DNA from 2 places in the Rahnella sp. PCH160 genome. Region 2 is predicted to be linked to the other one. Evidence: predicted binding sites of a transcription regulator. Region 2 holds the regulator's gene; the other holds the start of a gene.

The links. The regulator ArgR, encoded in region 2, controls arginine synthesis, uptake and breakdown. The targets are predictions, from matches to a motif close to ANTGAATAAAAATACANT.
Region 1: a site for ArgR is predicted at 1,332-1,349, ahead of argA (amino-acid N-acetyltransferase). Genes of this name have one in related genera too.

The regions. Positions count from the first base shown of each region.
Region 1 is NZ_JBLOGT010000001.1:1,883,407-1,891,654, reverse strand. It holds gene amiC (N-acetylmuramoyl-L-alanine amidase AmiC) at 1-1,153, opposite strand, end outside; gene argA (amino-acid N-acetyltransferase) at 1,383-2,708, shown strand; gene ptrA (pitrilysin) at 2,783-5,668, opposite strand; gene ACM5QY_RS08775 (prepilin-type N-terminal cleavage/methylation domain-containing protein) at 5,973-6,329, opposite strand; gene ACM5QY_RS08770 (YgdB family protein) at 6,322-6,798, opposite strand; gene ACM5QY_RS08765 (prepilin peptidase-dependent protein) at 6,807-7,394, opposite strand; gene ACM5QY_RS08760 (prepilin-type N-terminal cleavage/methylation domain-containing protein) at 7,385-7,870, opposite strand; gene thyA (thymidylate synthase) at 8,120-8,248, opposite strand, start outside.
Region 2 is NZ_JBLOGT010000001.1:475,115-483,362, forward strand. It holds gene cgtA (Obg family GTPase CgtA) at 1-473, opposite strand, end outside; gene ACM5QY_RS02130 (DMT family transporter) at 507-1,463, opposite strand; gene rpmA (50S ribosomal protein L27) at 1,549-1,806, opposite strand; gene rplU (50S ribosomal protein L21) at 1,825-2,136, opposite strand; gene ispB (octaprenyl diphosphate synthase) at 2,396-3,367, shown strand; gene ACM5QY_RS02150 (DNA-binding protein) at 3,417-3,776, opposite strand; gene ACM5QY_RS02155 (helix-turn-helix domain-containing protein) at 4,455-4,724, shown strand; gene mdh (malate dehydrogenase) at 4,771-5,709, opposite strand; gene argR (transcriptional regulator ArgR) at 6,175-6,645, shown strand; gene yhcN (peroxide/acid stress response protein YhcN) at 7,111-7,374, shown strand; gene yhcN (peroxide/acid stress response protein YhcN) at 7,577-7,840, shown strand; gene mpl (UDP-N-acetylmuramate:L-alanyl-gamma-D-glutamyl-meso-diaminopimelate ligase) at 8,134-8,248, opposite strand, start outside.

The DNA of each region.
Region 1 (8,248 bases), 1.4 Mb from region 2:
TTTTCTCTTCGTTGATATTACTGATGAAAGCTGTCTCGACCAGAATGGACGGAATGTCCGGCGCTTTCAGAACGGCGAAACCGGCCTGATCAACTTTGTTTTTGTGCAGATGATTAATTTTTCCCATGCGCGTCAGCACCTCTTTGCCAAATTTGAGGCTGTCGCCGATGGTTGCCGTCTGAACCAAATCAAACATCGTATGATCCAGATAACGATCGCCACTTTTGCTGACACCACCAATCAGGTCAGATTCATTCTGGGTTTGCGCCAGAAAACGTGCTGCGGAACTGGTTGCGCCCTTCGTGGATAAGGCAAAAACGGACGAGCCTTTTGCCGCCCGATTGGTAAAGGCATCGGCGTGAATAGAAATAAACAGATCTGCCCTCAACTTTCGTGCTTTCGCCACCCTGACTTTCAGCGGAATAAAGACATCTTCGTTACGGGTCATGTAGGCTTTCATATTGGGTTCACGCGTAATCAATTTTTGCAGGCGGCGCGCGATTTGCAAAACTACGTCTTTTTCACGCGTTTTATATTTACCAATCGCGCCCGGATCTTCGCCGCCGTGCCCAGGATCCAGCATAATCACCAGCGGCCTGCTTCGCCCGGCCTGACCGTCTTTGGCCGTTTCCGGCGGTAACGTTCTCGCCACATCGCCCCGGTTGTAATCTTCCAGTAATGCCAGCAGCGGATCATCTTCTGCACTCACGGCACCGTCTTCCGGATACAAATCCACCACCAGACGGTTGTGGAACTCGGCAACCGGCTTGAGTGTAAAAACATGAGGATTGATGGCCCGCTTGAGTTCGAGCACCATGCGCACCGTTTTGGTATCAAACTGCCCTACCCGCGCCTGACGGATATAAGGGTCACTTTGCTGCACCTTTTCCCCGAGCCCTTTCAGTACGCTGTTAAGGTGAACCCCTTCAATATCGACGACCACGCGTGGCGGATCACCCAGCAAGAATTGCTTATATTTTAGAGGAGTACTGGATTCGAGCGTAATGCGGGTGTACGTAGAAGAAGGCCAGATGCGTACCGCGATAACCTGTGAGCTGGCAGCGAACCCCACTTTGCTCACACTCAGCATCCAGGAAGCGGCTACAGTTTGAAGAAGTCGTCGTCTTCCGGGATTGTGATTATCGTCAGTCATGCAGTCTCAAAAAGTGTCTAAAAGTAAAAATTAGCCGATAAAAAACTCAGTTTACGGATTCTAACGAATCGAACCCTGCATGTCATTCCTAAACATTTATTCTATTTATCAATTTGTTGTACGTTTGTAATGGGTGTTAAAACAAAAACAGAGATTTCTTACTTGCCACACGACGCCAAAAGAATAAAAATACAAAAATTACGAATAAAAATTCATACGAGGTTTTGCCGTGAAGGAACGTAGTACAGAACTGGTTCAGGGATTTCGCCACACAGTTCCCTATATTAATGCGCACCGTGGCAAAACGTTCGTGGTCATGCTCGGCGGGGAAGCCATAGAACATGAGAATTTTAGCAATATCGTCAACGATATCGGGCTGTTACACAGTTTAGGCATCCGTCTGGTGGTCGTTTATGGTGCCCGTCCGCAGATTGATGAGAACCTTTCTGAGCACAATTACGAGCCGATTTATCACAAAAACATCCGCGTCACGGATGCCAGAGCCCTTGAACTGGTGAAGCAGGCAGCGGGTTTGTTACAGCTTGATATCACCGCGCGGCTTTCCATGAGCCTGAATAATACGCCACTTCAGGGTGCGCATATCAACGTGGTCAGCGGGAACTTTATCATTGCTCAGCCGCTGGGCGTGGATGACGGTATTGATTACTGCCACAGCGGCCGTATCCGCCGTATTGATGAAGAGGCGATTCACCGCCAGCTCGACAGCAATGCGATTGTGCTGCTCGGCCCGGTTGCGGTTTCCGTTACTGGCGAAAGCTTCAATCTGACGTCAGAAGAAGTCGCGACGCAGCTGGCGATCAAGCTGAAAGCTGAGAAAATGATCGGTTTCTGCTCTTCTCAGGGCGTGATCAACGACGAGGGGAATATTATCTCTGAGTTGTTCCCTAACGAAGCGCAGCAACGCATCGACCTGATGGAGTCGGGCGGGGATTACCTTTCCGGTACCGTCCGCTTCCTGCGTGGAGCCGTGAAAGCCTGCCGCAGCGGCGTGCGACGCAGCCATCTGATCAGTTATCAGGAAGATGGCGCGCTGGTTCAGGAACTGTTCTCACGCGACGGTATTGGTACGCAAATCGTCATGGAAAGCGCCGAGCAAGTTCGCCGCGCCACCATCAACGATATCGGCGGTATTCTCGAGCTGATTCGTCCGCTGGAGCAACAGGGTATTTTGGTGCGCCGCTCCCGTGAGCAATTGGAAATGGAAATCGACAAATTCACCATTATTGAACGTGACAACCTGACCATTGCCTGTGCCGCGCTCTATCCGTTCCACGATGAAGGGATTGGCGAAATGGCCTGCGTGGCCGTTCATCCGGATTACCGCAGCTCTTCACGCGGCGAAATGTTACTTCAACGCGTCGCCAGTCAGGCTAAACAAATGGGCCTTAACCGGTTGTTTGTTCTGACGACACGCAGTATTCACTGGTTCCAGGAGCGTGGTTTTAAACCTGCGGAAGTCGACGTTCTGCCGATTCAGAAACAGGAAATGTACAACTATCAGCGACGGTCTAAGATCCTGATATCAGATCTCTGAAATCAGGTCACAATATTTTGCCGGTAAAAAAGGACGCTCACGCGTCCTTTCACTTTTACAGAAACCAGGAACTTCTATTTACTGGTTTGCGATTTCAGCGCCTGCTGCAAGGTCGAGGTATCCGGCCAGGTTTTAAAGCCTTCCGGCGCAGCGTACTGAGGCGTTTTACTGTCATTACCAGAAACCTGTGACAGCATCGCCAGACCATCTTGCGCAATCACGGCCTGATGGAAATAATCCGCCAACTGCGTCTGAGTTAATCCGGCAATCACGCGGATCACGTTTGCCCGTGTATCAAACTGAGCGTTCCCACGGCTGAAATCATTCCCCAACCGGTCAGCTTCTTCATCCAGCGTCTGAGGACGTTGCTGCATCTCATTCACCAGCCCCTGCTTATATTGCAGAAATTCATCATCTTTCATCTCGCGCAAACGCTTTTCAGCCTGCGGATAAAATGCCAGATAACGCTGATAAAGATAGTCAGGTTGTTTGCTGTTACTTTGCAGCAGGAAGCCGATACCCCACTGTTTACCGACCGGAATCGGGAAAGCAAACACGGCGTATCCCAGCTGTTCCTGCGTACGTAACTGGCTGTAGAACCACGGCTGAATAATCTGCCCAAGCATTGCGCTGTAACCCATACTCTGCACTTCGTCGTAACCGCGTGGCACATATACCGCCGCCAGCGCAGAATCCGTGCTGGTGCCGGTACGCTGAATATTGGCCTTCATCGGTTCTGTCACTTCAGCCTGCTTTCCGCGCCACCATTCGGTTCGGTGCACACCCAGCTTCTGCATAATCTCTTGTGACATCGCTCTGACTTGCTCGGCTGTCATGTTACCCACCACCATCACTTCAACGGCAGCATGGTGAATCAGCTGTTCGCGGTAAGTATTCACGTCATCAAGTGTAATCTGCGCCACTAGCTTTTCACGCTCTGCCCGTTCGGTATAGGGCACGCGGGAAAGTAACTGGACCGGCTGTAATGCCAGTTCGAAAGCTTTGCCTTTATCAGCTGAAGATAAGCGTTCGAGATACCAGGATTTTGCCTGGTCCAGTTGTTCCTGCGTCGGCTTAAAGTTCGGATAGTTATCCACTAATGCGGCCAGCAAATCAGGCAAGCATTCGGTAAAGCCGGTAGCGGTAAATTGCAGACCGTTATCCGGAGACGTTCCGAACGTAATCCCGCCAATAGACGCCTGATAGCTCAGCTGATCAAACGCAACCCCGGTCAGATAATCCGTCAGGCCGTAAAGAACTTGATTTTTTGCTGAACTGAGCGCTTCTTCATTACGGAAAGACACTGTCACATTGGCTTTCGGCTCATCGGCGAAATAGCGGCTTGGCATATAGAAAACACGCAGCCCTTTGTCTTCCACCAGCAACTCGGGTTTAGTGGCCGTCGAGTCTTTCGTCACCAGCGCCAGAGAATCGGGAATATACGGATTCAGCGCAGGCAGCGACAACGTAATACCTTGCGCCAGCGTTTTCCATTGCTCGAAAGTTTGCGGCGGCACTTTATCGACTTCGTAAGGTGCATCCATAAAGTAAGCCATTTTGTTGTGCGGCTCATTCGGGCTGATTATCCAGTAGCGCGCATTTTGCGGCGTCATTTCATCCAGACGCGATGCAATAGCCTTGGGATCATACTGGTCAGTCAGATACGGTGAATCCAGCACATGTTCAACCGGAACGCGCAGCATGGTATCGACCAGCCATTCCACATAATCCATATCGCGGGTTAACGCCGGATAACGAAAATCGAGCGCCATGACGTGAGCAATTTCATCAAAATAGGATTTCTTAACGCCCTGCGATCGCATCTCATTGAGGTAGCTAAAAATGGCAGCAATCACCGTATCGCGCTGGGCTAGACCTTTATCCGTTAATGAAACAGAGATATTAAATACCCCCATATTCCGGTTAACCATCGGGTCCGCACCGGCGCTGATCCCATCTGCGTACCCTTGTTTCTGTAACCAGTCTGACAACGTATTCGGGCTGCGGTTACCAATCAGATAACTGATATAAGTATCTGTTTTACTACGGAAATCCGCACTGTTGTTATCGATGGCAAATTCAACGCGCAATTCTTTGCGGGGCTGTGCGGGAACAAAGTGGATGAATTCACCTTTCTGTTCTGCCGTCACCGTGGGTACAGTAATCGGCGGCACAACAGCATGATGATTTGTTATCTTTCCAAAAGTATTGGCGGCCAGTTCAGCCAGTTCCGGCAACGGTTTGTTGCTGTAAATGACGCCCACCAGCAGGTTTGCCGAATAATAACGGTGATAGAACGCGGTGAGCTGGTCATGAAGTTTACTGCCCGGCTTATCTTTTAACGTATCCAGATTACCACCGGAATAGCGGGCTGCCGGATGTTCAGGGTTTAACGTTTCGGCCCGAACCTGCGCCATACGCATACCGTCACGAGAGCGTGCCATCGTCAGCTCGGCATTCACTGCATTACGCTCACGGTCACCGTTAGCAGGGTCTAACAGCGGCTCACCAATAGCATCCGAAAGACGATCTACGGCTTCAGGAAGCGCATCGTTTTCAACTTCCAGATAAAAGGCCGTACGGTAAGACGCCGTGCTGCCGTTATGGCTGCCGCCGTGTTTCTTAAGGAATTCAGAGAGGCTTTCAGGCTGAGGATACTTCTTTGATCCCATCAGAAGCATGTGCTCTGTGTAATGAGCAAGCCCCAGCTGGGAATCAGGATCTTCGAGAGAACCGACGGGAATAGCCAGCGCAGCGAGCGACTTAGGCGCCTGAGGATCAGAAACCAGTAATACCGTCATATCATTATCGAGCTTTATCGCCTGATACAGACGGGGGTCGTTCTGACTTTTATTAATAGCTTGTGCATAAGGCTGCCAGGTGGCGGCACTTGCGACTACAGGGGCCCAAAAGGTCAACAACAACAGTACCCCTGAAACACGGGTAACCTGTTTCAACATTGCCACTCTCCCTCAATCGAGTAAATATGCCCCACGGGCACTAAAAATAAACAGTTCAACAACTGATAGATCTCAACCTGCTGTTTTCTGCTATCAGGTCTATTCAGACCCCGCAGACGCAGGATAGTTGTCAAAAAAATCGAACCGGGATAGGCAGTCAGGAGCTCCGTCACATTTTATTCCGAAACCTGAAGCTTCCTGCAGGGGAAAATCACCCTGTTAAACCACTCTAAGCTGTTAGCCTGTCATTGCAAGCGGCTTGAGGGTATTTTACCGACTTATTCTGAAGCTGTTCTGCTGGCATTTAGTCACCTGATTTACAGATTAACCGCTGCAAAATTGCCTGATATTTTGCCGGTGACCGTATGAGAACATTGACCCGTTGGCACGATTGCCCGGCAGAACTCACCGACAGCTGATATTCCCAACCTTTCATGACAGTTTCGTGGCTCCGCCCGGTTGCTGCGTAAGCTTCCAACTGCGAATGCGCCTCCGACCATGCCTGTTGCACCTGCCACTGACGCATAAACCCGTAGGTCAGTGACTGGTAATAATCCAGCAGCCCTAAAATAGAAACTGACAGCAAAAATGCGGCAATAAGAGCCTCCGGCAAGCTAAAGCCTTGTTGTGAGATGTCTTCTTTCTCTGGCGCATTAACCATTACAAATCAGCTCATTAGTTTCCGGGCAAAAATCCAGCCAGCCTTGTTTCAGCGAGATAAAAGCCATAGTTCCGTCAGCCTGTTTTTTGCCACTGGCCTGCTGAAACTGCATTACAGGCTCACCGCCTTCGGCCATTTTCCCTTCCCCGCGCAGCAAAAATACATCCGGACGCAGTAACGGTCGCACGCAAGCCCGACCTTTGCCAGAAAGCAGCAAACCTGCGCTCACATCCTGACATTGCCAGTCTGAGCCCGTGAAGACCTTCCACTTCTGCTGAACTCCCCAGGCTAACGCCGTGGAAGCATTTTCCCCGGCAATAACAAACCGGTGCTGGCCGGATGTCAGCGCCAGCCCGGCCGAAAGCTGCTGCTGTAATGAGTTAAGGGCAATCAGCCCCAGTCCCATCATCACCATTACGCTCAATATAATGGCGCTTCCCCCCTGCCGTTCGGCACCGGTTAAATTCACAACAGCCTTCACAGGTTATGCCCCGCAACCTGCGCACTGACCAGCTGACGGATAAAAGGATTTTTACTCCAGCGGGCTTCTAGCTGAAGGGAAAATAAATGACCGGAAGATCCGCCGGTTTGCTCAGTGACGTTAAACTTTGTCACGCTAACTTCGGCAGGGTCGAGCAGTTTTTCCCAACCGGAGCCACTGCAATCAGCCGCTCCGCGCTGAATTTCAATGCCTCCCTGACGCAGGCGATAGCCAAAATATTCAGATTCGGCAGTACCGGGGCTTTCCCATTTTCCGTTGCGGTTCAGGTCGTAAATAGCGATCACACAGGAAGCTGCCGCTTCCCCGGCTGCATTCCCGATGATGACGGGCTTTCCTTCACAACTGCCGTTACAGAAACCTGCGCGACGGAGATCTTTTTCAATCGTAGAAGTCGTCTGGCGCAGAAGCTGATCGAGCTGATAATGCCTGCCAAGGCTCTGGCTTCTCTGGCGCATCAGCGGGTAAATTTGTGCGGCACTGAGCATCAGCATACTGCCCAAACCCATCGCCATCATCACTTCCGGCAGCGTGAAACCGAGGCTGTTTCGCGGGATTACTGGCATGACGCGATACCCAGTAACGGCTTATTTTCACTGCATAGCCGCAATCTCCCGCGCGCAGAAAGAATGAGTCGCAGGCTGCCCGCCGTATTTTTCAGTGTGAGATGTCCCGGCATCGCAGAATTTCGCAGCCCGTAAAAACCCGTTACGTTATCCGAGAAGTCGAGCAATTCAATGTCCGGGTCATTAACAGTAAACACCTTGCCACCGGCGGCATTGCAATCTGCCGGACGCATCCCGGTTCCCACGCAGCCGCTCATGGCCCACAACACGGCGGAACGATTGTAATTATTGGCTTCGGTCTGCACACCGTAGAGAAATAAACGCAGCCGCTGAGCATGTTGCTCAAGTTTGAGCGCCTGCCGGTAACCGTGCCAGCTGTGCATTCCCCACAGTGCACACATCGCCACGATAACCACCACGACCATCATTTCTATCAGCGACATTCCCTGTTCTCCTGTCCGTTGCGTTGTTTTCATGCGGTCAGGTTAGGCATTTAACTTTTTACCGCCACAGGCAAAACGAGTTTTTCCAGCACGTATCGGGAACATTATGTGCAACAAGGCTCACATGGCAAAAACGTTGCGCGATGTCTCGCAGGAATGAAAAGGAGTTCGAAACCGGGGCTGAAATCGTCAGGGAAAGGTGTAAAACGTACGGCAGCAGGAAGAGGGTGTTAAAGAGAAATGGCCGCCTGACAAAACTGACAGGCGGCGAACAACGAAGGATCAGATAGCGACAGGCGCTTTGATTGCCGGATGCGGATCGTACCCTTCAATCTCGAAATCTTCGAAGTTGTAATCAAACAGGGAGGCAGGTTTGCGCTTGATGATCAGTTTCGGCAATGCACGTGGTTC
Region 2 (8,248 bases):
AGCATCAGCTCAAGAGCGATATCACGCTCTTCACCTTTGGTACCCATGGTTTTCTGGCGCGGTGAGCGGTTCACGGAAGATTTGAAACGGGTGTTACCCAGACCGTGGAAACCGCCTTTAGCGACCATATTAATCTGACCATTTTGGGTCATATCGGCCAGCACTTCACCCGTGCTCTGATCCAGAACGCGTGTCCCGACAGGCACTTTAATGGTGATATCTTTACCGCGTTTACCCGTACAGTCGCTGCTTTGACCGTTAGTCCCGCGCTCCGCGCGATAAGATTTCACGAAGCGGAAATCGATCAACGTATTGAGGTTTTCATCTGCAAGCAGGTAAACATCGCCACCATCACCGCCGTCGCCGCCGTCAGGGCCGCCACGAGGGATATATTTTTCGCGACGGAAGCTGACGCACCCGTTACCGCCATCACCGGCCACAACCAGAATCGTGGCTTCATCAACAAACTTCATTTGTACCGTCTCCGTAAATCATTCACCGGGCAGCTAGTGTTTAGCTACCGGGTTTTGCTCTGTCCGACGTGGCCACCAGCGATGGCCAACTGCGGAAAACATTGCCCCCGCCACCACCACAATTGCCCCGATATAACCAATAAAATTGAGCACGGGTGCAGCAAAAAAGTCAGGCCAGGCAAGTGCCAGTAAATCTGAAAATAGCAGGGTAAACAGCGGAGTCAGCGTCACAATTGCACTGACCTGGGCCGCCTGCCATCTCGCCATCGCTTCCGCTAAGGCGCCATATCCTACTAAGGTATTCGCGCCGCAAAACAACAGACAGGCAAACTGCCAGCCGCTGAGCTGTGAAAGCACCGCCGGGCTGGCCAGCGGGAGCAATGCGATAGAACATAAAGTGTACAGAAAAAACAGGATCTGCGGTGAGGCGAGTTGGCGCAGCAATACTTTCTGTGCCACACCATAAATCACCCAAACCGAGGCTGCCCCGACACCAAAGATCACACCCAAAGTGTAATCCGTAAGGCGGGTAAAAATTTCTATCAAGCTGGTATTGAAGAATAATACCAGCCCGAAAATCAGCATACTGGCCCCAATGACCTGCGTGATGCGCATCCTTTCTTTCAGGATGATTATACTTGCCAGCATCATACCGACCGGCGAAAGCTGGCCGATAACCTGCGAGGCTGTCGGGCTAAGGAACTGCAGGGAAGAACTAAAAAGAACGAAATTCCCCAGCAATCCGCACGTGGCGATCAACACTATAACCAGCCAGCGTGGGCGATTAAAAATCGTTCTGGGCGGCAATCTGCGCTTAACGGCCAGAATGCACCCCAGCACAATTGCTGCCAGAGAAAACCGATACCAAACCACAGTAAAAGGATCCATTACCACCAGCACCTGCTTCATGGCGATGGGTAAAGAACCCCAACTCACGGCAGTAATCAGTGCCAACAGGATACCAACAGATGCCTGTGATTTCGTGTCCATATCCCGCCAGAATGGGCTAACCAGAATGTAAAAAGCCCCGCAACGAATTGCGGGGCTTACATCTATTTACTAAGACGCGAAAAACTTATTCAGCTTCGATGCTGATGTACTTACGGTTTTTCGGGCCTTTAACTTCGAACTTGACTTTACCGTCAGCCAAAGCAAACAGAGTGTGGTCCTTGCCGCAACCCACGTTAATACCCGCGTGGAATTTGGTGCCGCGCTGACGAACGATGATGCTGCCTGCCAGTACTGCTTCGCCGCCAAAGCGTTTTACGCCCAGACGTTTAGCTTCTGAATCGCGACCGTTACGTGTGGAGCCGCCAGCCTTTTTGTGTGCCATTGTTCCGCTCTCCTAATCTTAAGCGCTGATGCCGGTGATTTTAACGTCAGTGAACCACTGACGGTGGCCCTGCTGCTTACGATAGTGTTTACGACGACGAAACTTAACGATTTTGACCTTTTCGCCACGACCGTGAGCAACGACTTCAGCTTTGATTACACCGCCAGCAACTAATGGCAGGCCGATGTTAATTTCTTCACCGTTTGCAATCATCAGAACCTGATCGAACTCGATAGCTTCGCCAGTTGCAACGTCCAGCTTCTCAAGGCGAATAGTCTGCCCTTCGCTGACACGGTGTTGTTTACCACCACTTTGGAAAACCGCGTACATATAAAACTCCGCTTTCCGCGCACTCAACTTTGTATAGTCCAGAGGGCGCTATAAATATTCACAATAGGGCGCGAATTCTACGCAAAAAATCAGCATAAGACAAGAGCACAATGACGACAAAAGAAGAAAAAAAGCGCAGTTCTTTCGATATCATTTATCTACACTGTTTTTCAAGTACAATCCCCATTACAGTTAGCGCCATGTGCCAATGTGAGCCAGACCTCATTGCGGCGAAGAGAAAAACAGCCGAAAAAACACAATGAACCTAGAACAGATTATCGATCTTACCCAGGATGACATGGCTGCGGTTAACGCATCCATCCTTGAGCAGTTGAATTCAGAGGTTTCTCTCATCAATCAGCTGGGATATTACATCATCAGTGGCGGCGGCAAACGTATCCGCCCGATGATAGCAGTACTCGCAGCCAAAGCACTATCTTACGACGGCGATAAACACATAAAAGTCGCCGCTCTGATTGAGTTTATTCATACCGCCACATTACTGCATGATGACGTGGTTGATGAGTCCGATATGCGCCGTGGAAAAGCCACTGCTAACGCAGCGTTTGGTAACGCGGCAAGCGTGCTGGTCGGAGATTTTATCTATACCCGTGCTTTCCAGATGATGACGGATCTGGAATCAATGCCTGTTCTGGCCCTGATGGCAAAAGCGGTGAACGTGATTGCAGAAGGTGAAGTGCAGCAGCTCATCAACTGTAATGATCCGGACATCACCGAAGAAAGCTACATGCAGGTCATTTACAGTAAAACCGCCCGTCTGTTCGAAGCCGCCTCACAATCTTCTGCCATGCTGGCTGGCGGAAGCAGTGAGCAAATTAAAGCGTTGCAAGATTATGGGCGCTATTTGGGCACCGCATTCCAGCTGATTGACGATTTACTGGATTATGACGCAGACGGTGAAACGCTGGGCAAGAATACCGGTGACGACCTGGATGAAGGTAAACCGACGCTGCCGCTTCTTCATGCGATGCAACACGGCGATGCCGAACAGTCGGCGATGATCCGCAAAGCTATCGAAGAAGGCAACGGGCGTCACTTGCTCGAGCCCGTTTTGGCCGCTATGCACCAGTGGGGCTCTCTGGCTTATACACGCCAGCGCGCCGAAGAAGAGGCTGATAAAGCGATTCAGGCACTTCAGGCTCTTCCTGAATCCGAATATCGCTCAGCGCTGGAAGGTTTAGCGCATCTGGCCGTAAAACGCGATTTCTGATGTTTTCCTGACGTGCCTGTCTTTTACAGGCGCGTCAGTTTTAGCAAATCTAGGAATCGTCAGACTTACGCAGCCTGTTTAGTATTTCCGATACCCCTTCCCTCACGATAAAAGAGATGATCGTTTCGCGCTCAGGCTCCTTGAGTTGCTTATAACTTTCGATCCAGATCGCCAGTGGATCCTGATGTGACGTGTAAACATATTCAGCAGAATGTTCATTCATTGCCAGACTGGCGGCGGTGTTACCCGGCAGGCTGTCTATGTGATATTCCACCGCCCGCCCCTGGACACCACGTCGTCGCCGTTTAATCCAGCATAATCTGCGAGCCATCCCATGCACGCCTTGTGTTGATGTAGGAAGGCCATCTTTCCCGGTCAGTTCCTTTGCTGCAAACCACTCTTTTTTCATAACGATCCTTGTCTTTCTCATATAATCCAATAAGAAAGGTTGCTGTTATAAATCCATGAGAATTATGCGGATGTTTTCCCTTTTCACCGTAAGCCCATTTTAGAGAAGATATTAAAACAGACCATTTAGGAAAACGCCTATTTAACAGAAAGAAGATATTCAATTTTTCGGAATGAGTCTACTGTTGAAGAACATTGTTTCCATGAATTATGTTTATCAACAACAGAATATCGCCCATAAAAGTATTTTTTAGAAAGTTATGTAATCAGATTCCTATCCGGCCAATTAAGCAAGGATTTAAATCATTATAAAACAATGAGTAAAATGACTATTTCGCCACAATCGTCCCGTATTACCTCTGCAATCTATTAGTGCAGATCGTTATATCTCGCCCTCAAATCACTGAGATCTATAGATACGTTCAAAACATCAACACTTCAATAACGCATTCGTATTAAATGAATTCAAAATATACGACAAAAACAGATAGAAATGAAAAAAAGCAAACTGAATTTACTTGTTTGTTTTAATTTTAATAAGAATGTATTTTCTTAATCAGAGCAGAAAATATTTTTAGGAAACATTGATGAGATTGAATGGGAAACGACTAAACAATCATTGAAAATATGTTTTCAAAAAATAGTCTTATAAAAGTGATTTAAAAATAAGGAAAACACTATGATGACAAGGAATGAAGACTGGCATCAGGCTGATATTATCGCAGCACTGAGAAAAAAAGGGACGACATTGGCGGCAGTCTCACGCTCCGCCGGATTGAGCTCTTCAACGCTTTCTAATGCCCTTTCCAGACCCTGGCCAAAAGGAGAGTTACTCATCGCCAGCGCGCTGGGCATCCACCCTTCCATTATCTGGCCAAGCCGCTACTTCGATGCCACCACCTTTAAGATCATTGAGCGCCGGTGCCGCATTCCGAATGAGAATAAATGATGTGAAGAAAGCCGCCGGAAATCCCAGCGGCTTCACATGCGGCTCATCAGTGATTGATAAACTGTTCACCCAGTTCGATATCTTTACGCAGGATATCCAGCATGGAATCCAGTGATTGCTGTTCAAAAGCGCTGAGCTTGCCAATATCAATGAGCTCAATGATCCCTTTTTTACCCAACAGAACAGGCTGTGCGAAGAAACGGGCATAATCGCCGTTACCTTCTACATAGGCGCATTCAACCACGTTGCTTTCGCCTTGCAAGGCACGAACCAGAGAAAGCCCGAAGCGTGCGGCCGCTTGACCCATAGACAAGGTGGCAGAACCGCCACCTGCTTTGGCTTCGACGACTTCCGTTCCCGCATTTTGAATGCGTTTGGTCATCGCAACGATTTCATCGTCACTAAATTCCACGTCAGGCACCTGAGACAATAAAGGAAGGATTGTCACACCAGAGTGTCCGCCAATCACGGGCACATCAATGTCTTCAGGATGCTTACCTTTAAGCTCAGCTACAAACGTGTTTGACCGGATTGCATCGAGTGTCGTCACGCCGAACAGTTTATTTTTGTCATACACGCCCGCATTTTTCAGCACTTCGGCAGCAATGGCGACCGTGGTGTTGACCGGGTTGGTGATAATGCCGATTAACGCTTGCGGGCATGTTGTCGCAACTTGCTGAATCAGATTACGGACAATGCCGGCGTTAACATTAAAGAGGTCGGAGCGATCCATACCCGGTTTGCGCGCCACGCCCGCTGAGATCAAAACAATATCCGCACCTTCCAGAGCTGGTGTTGCATCTTCGCCACAAAAACCTTTGATTTTGACGGCTGTAGGGATATGGCTCAGATCGACGGCGACACCCGGAGTAACAGGCGCGATATCATATAATGACAGTTCAGAACCGGAAGGTAGCTGGGTCTTGAGCAGAAGTGCGAGGGCCTGACCGATACCGCCCGCTGCACCTAGAACTGCAACTTTCATCCTATACTCCTTTTTAATCACTAACTTATAAGTATCGTGGGATTATTTTGGGTGTGACCATAATCACTTATACAGCTAAAAACAATCGCTCAACTGCTGGAAAACTGAGCCTGGTCGTTAAGAAAGTAAAAAAACACCTCTTCGTGCCTTTTTTCCGGCCTTTTATGACTTTTTATCGGAAAGCTTCACCTTAAAAGTAGCACCACAAAACACACCAGGTTAAAAAATGGTTAAATTCAATTCAATGTGAGAGCTGAATCGAGATCATGGGTATAACAACATCCTGACTCATTCCTTCACTACAATGCACAATTTCAGCATATTCATGACATCCAGTTATATTTTCCGGCGCCGATATTCCTGTCGGAATGCATAATTTGGTGGTTACCTGCTTGCCTTCTGTTGCATAAAAATGCAAATATCTGCATAATCAACGAAACGATGATACAGAGACCAGGGTGCAAAATGCGTAATCCTGCCAAACAGGAAGATTTGATCAAAGCCTTCAAAGCACTGTTGAAGGAAGAGAAATTCAGTTCTCAGGGCGAAATTGTCGTCGCACTTCAGGAAGACGGTTTCGAAAACATCAATCAGTCTAAAGTCTCACGGATGCTGACAAAATTCGGTGCGGTGCGAACCCGCAACGCGAAAATGGAGATGGTTTACTGTCTTCCTGCCGAAATCGGTGTGCCGACAACTACCAGCCCGCTGAAGAATTTGGTATTGGATATAGACCACAACGACGCAGTCGTCGTTATCCGCACCAGTCCGGGCGCGGCACAGTTGATCGCCCGCCTGCTCGATTCCCTGGGTAAATCCGAAGGGATACTGGGCACCATTGCCGGTGATGACACGATTTTCACCACGCCAGCAAGGGGTTTCAGCGTCAGACAGCTCCACGACGCCATCCTCAGTTTGTTTGAGCAGGAACTCTAGTCCAGCGATATATTGCGCTATTTCCTGCTGCCATTCTGTGTATGAGGTCAGAAGAAAAGAATTTCTGGCCTCAGTGTTTTAATTTTTCTCCTGTTCCCCTTATCCCTCTTTAGCGTTTCCCGGCAGGCTGTAAACATCCTCCTTACGCCATTACCTCTGTTAATTCCATTCACACGAACCACATTCCCGTCACATAAAGATTTCCAGGGTGTGATTGACTGCAAAATTAAGCACGAATAGTCAAATTCACTCAATCTATTGATTTTACGAAAAATTAACACAAAAAGATCGTTTTATACTCAATTTTTATTCCTTTTTGTTATTAAAAAATCAAATACCCCCCACATCACTACCAAAATAACTATTAGCAAACTATTAATATTGTGAGTGACTAGATGTATACTCATTTCCGTGGTGTGAAGCACCCGTTGTTGGAAACATAATAAAATAGACGAGGTCAAAATCATGAACGTTAAAACTACAATCGCAACATTAAGCATTCTCTCTGCCCTTTCATTTGGCGCTTTTGCAGCACAACCTGTTAGTCAGGATCAGGCCGCAAATCTCCAGTCACGCGGCATGATAAGCGTAAGCGGCGTTGCCGGCGCACCTTCTGATATCCGTCAGGCACTGTCTGACAAAGCGGATGCCAAAGGCGCTAGAGCATTTCGTGTGATCGAAGTGCGTGAAGAAGGTAACTACCACGCTACCGCAGAAATTTACCAATAAGTTTGGGTAAATGAAGCGAAGGGGCCTGAATGATTCAGGCCCGCGCAAAGCGCATCAAGACGGATTCGTCTCTGCCACATCAATGTTCCCCCACGCTTCCCGCGCTGCCGGACGCCGATATTCCAGAACTGATGAATCCAAATCTCAACCGACGTTGCTCTCTCATTTTTTGCATCAACGTCTATGGAATTAGGAAATTATCATGAAAATCATGACCACTATTGCCGCCCTTAGTCTGCTGTCTGCTGTTTCTTTCGGTGCGTCTGCCGCACAGCTGGTTTCTAATCAGCAGGCAGAAAACCTTCAACCTATGGGCACTATCAGCGTCAGCGGCGTCAATGGCGTCCCGACAGACATTCGTCAGGAGTTGTCCGATAAAGCCGACAACAAGGGCGCTAAATCTTATCGTGTGATCGAAGCGCATAACGACGGTGCTTATCACGCCACCGCAGAAATCTACCAATAAGATTTCTGAGTCAGTCCCTGATATGAAGCCACTGTTTGAGTACTTGAATTAGCGTTACCGGGTTTCAACAGCCACATACCAGCGAAAATTAATGCGCTGTTGAGGCTGGGAAGAGAGAAGACACTGCCACTGCCGCTCTCTTGCTAACGTAACCCTCGTCGTCCTGTCCGACGACACCCTTTGGCCCTCAAATTTTTTGAGGGCCTTTTTTTGTCAGAAAATCGCCACGTTGACAAACAACAGGCAAAAAAAAGCACAGCCATCGCTGTGCTTTCGGTTTATCGCTTACCGTTTTACTTTTGCTGAGCGGCTTCTGCTTTGGCAGCCAGCGCCGTCAGCAACTTCGCGTGAATCCCACCAAAACCGCCGTTACTCATCACCAGAATATGATCGCCCGGCAGTGACGCC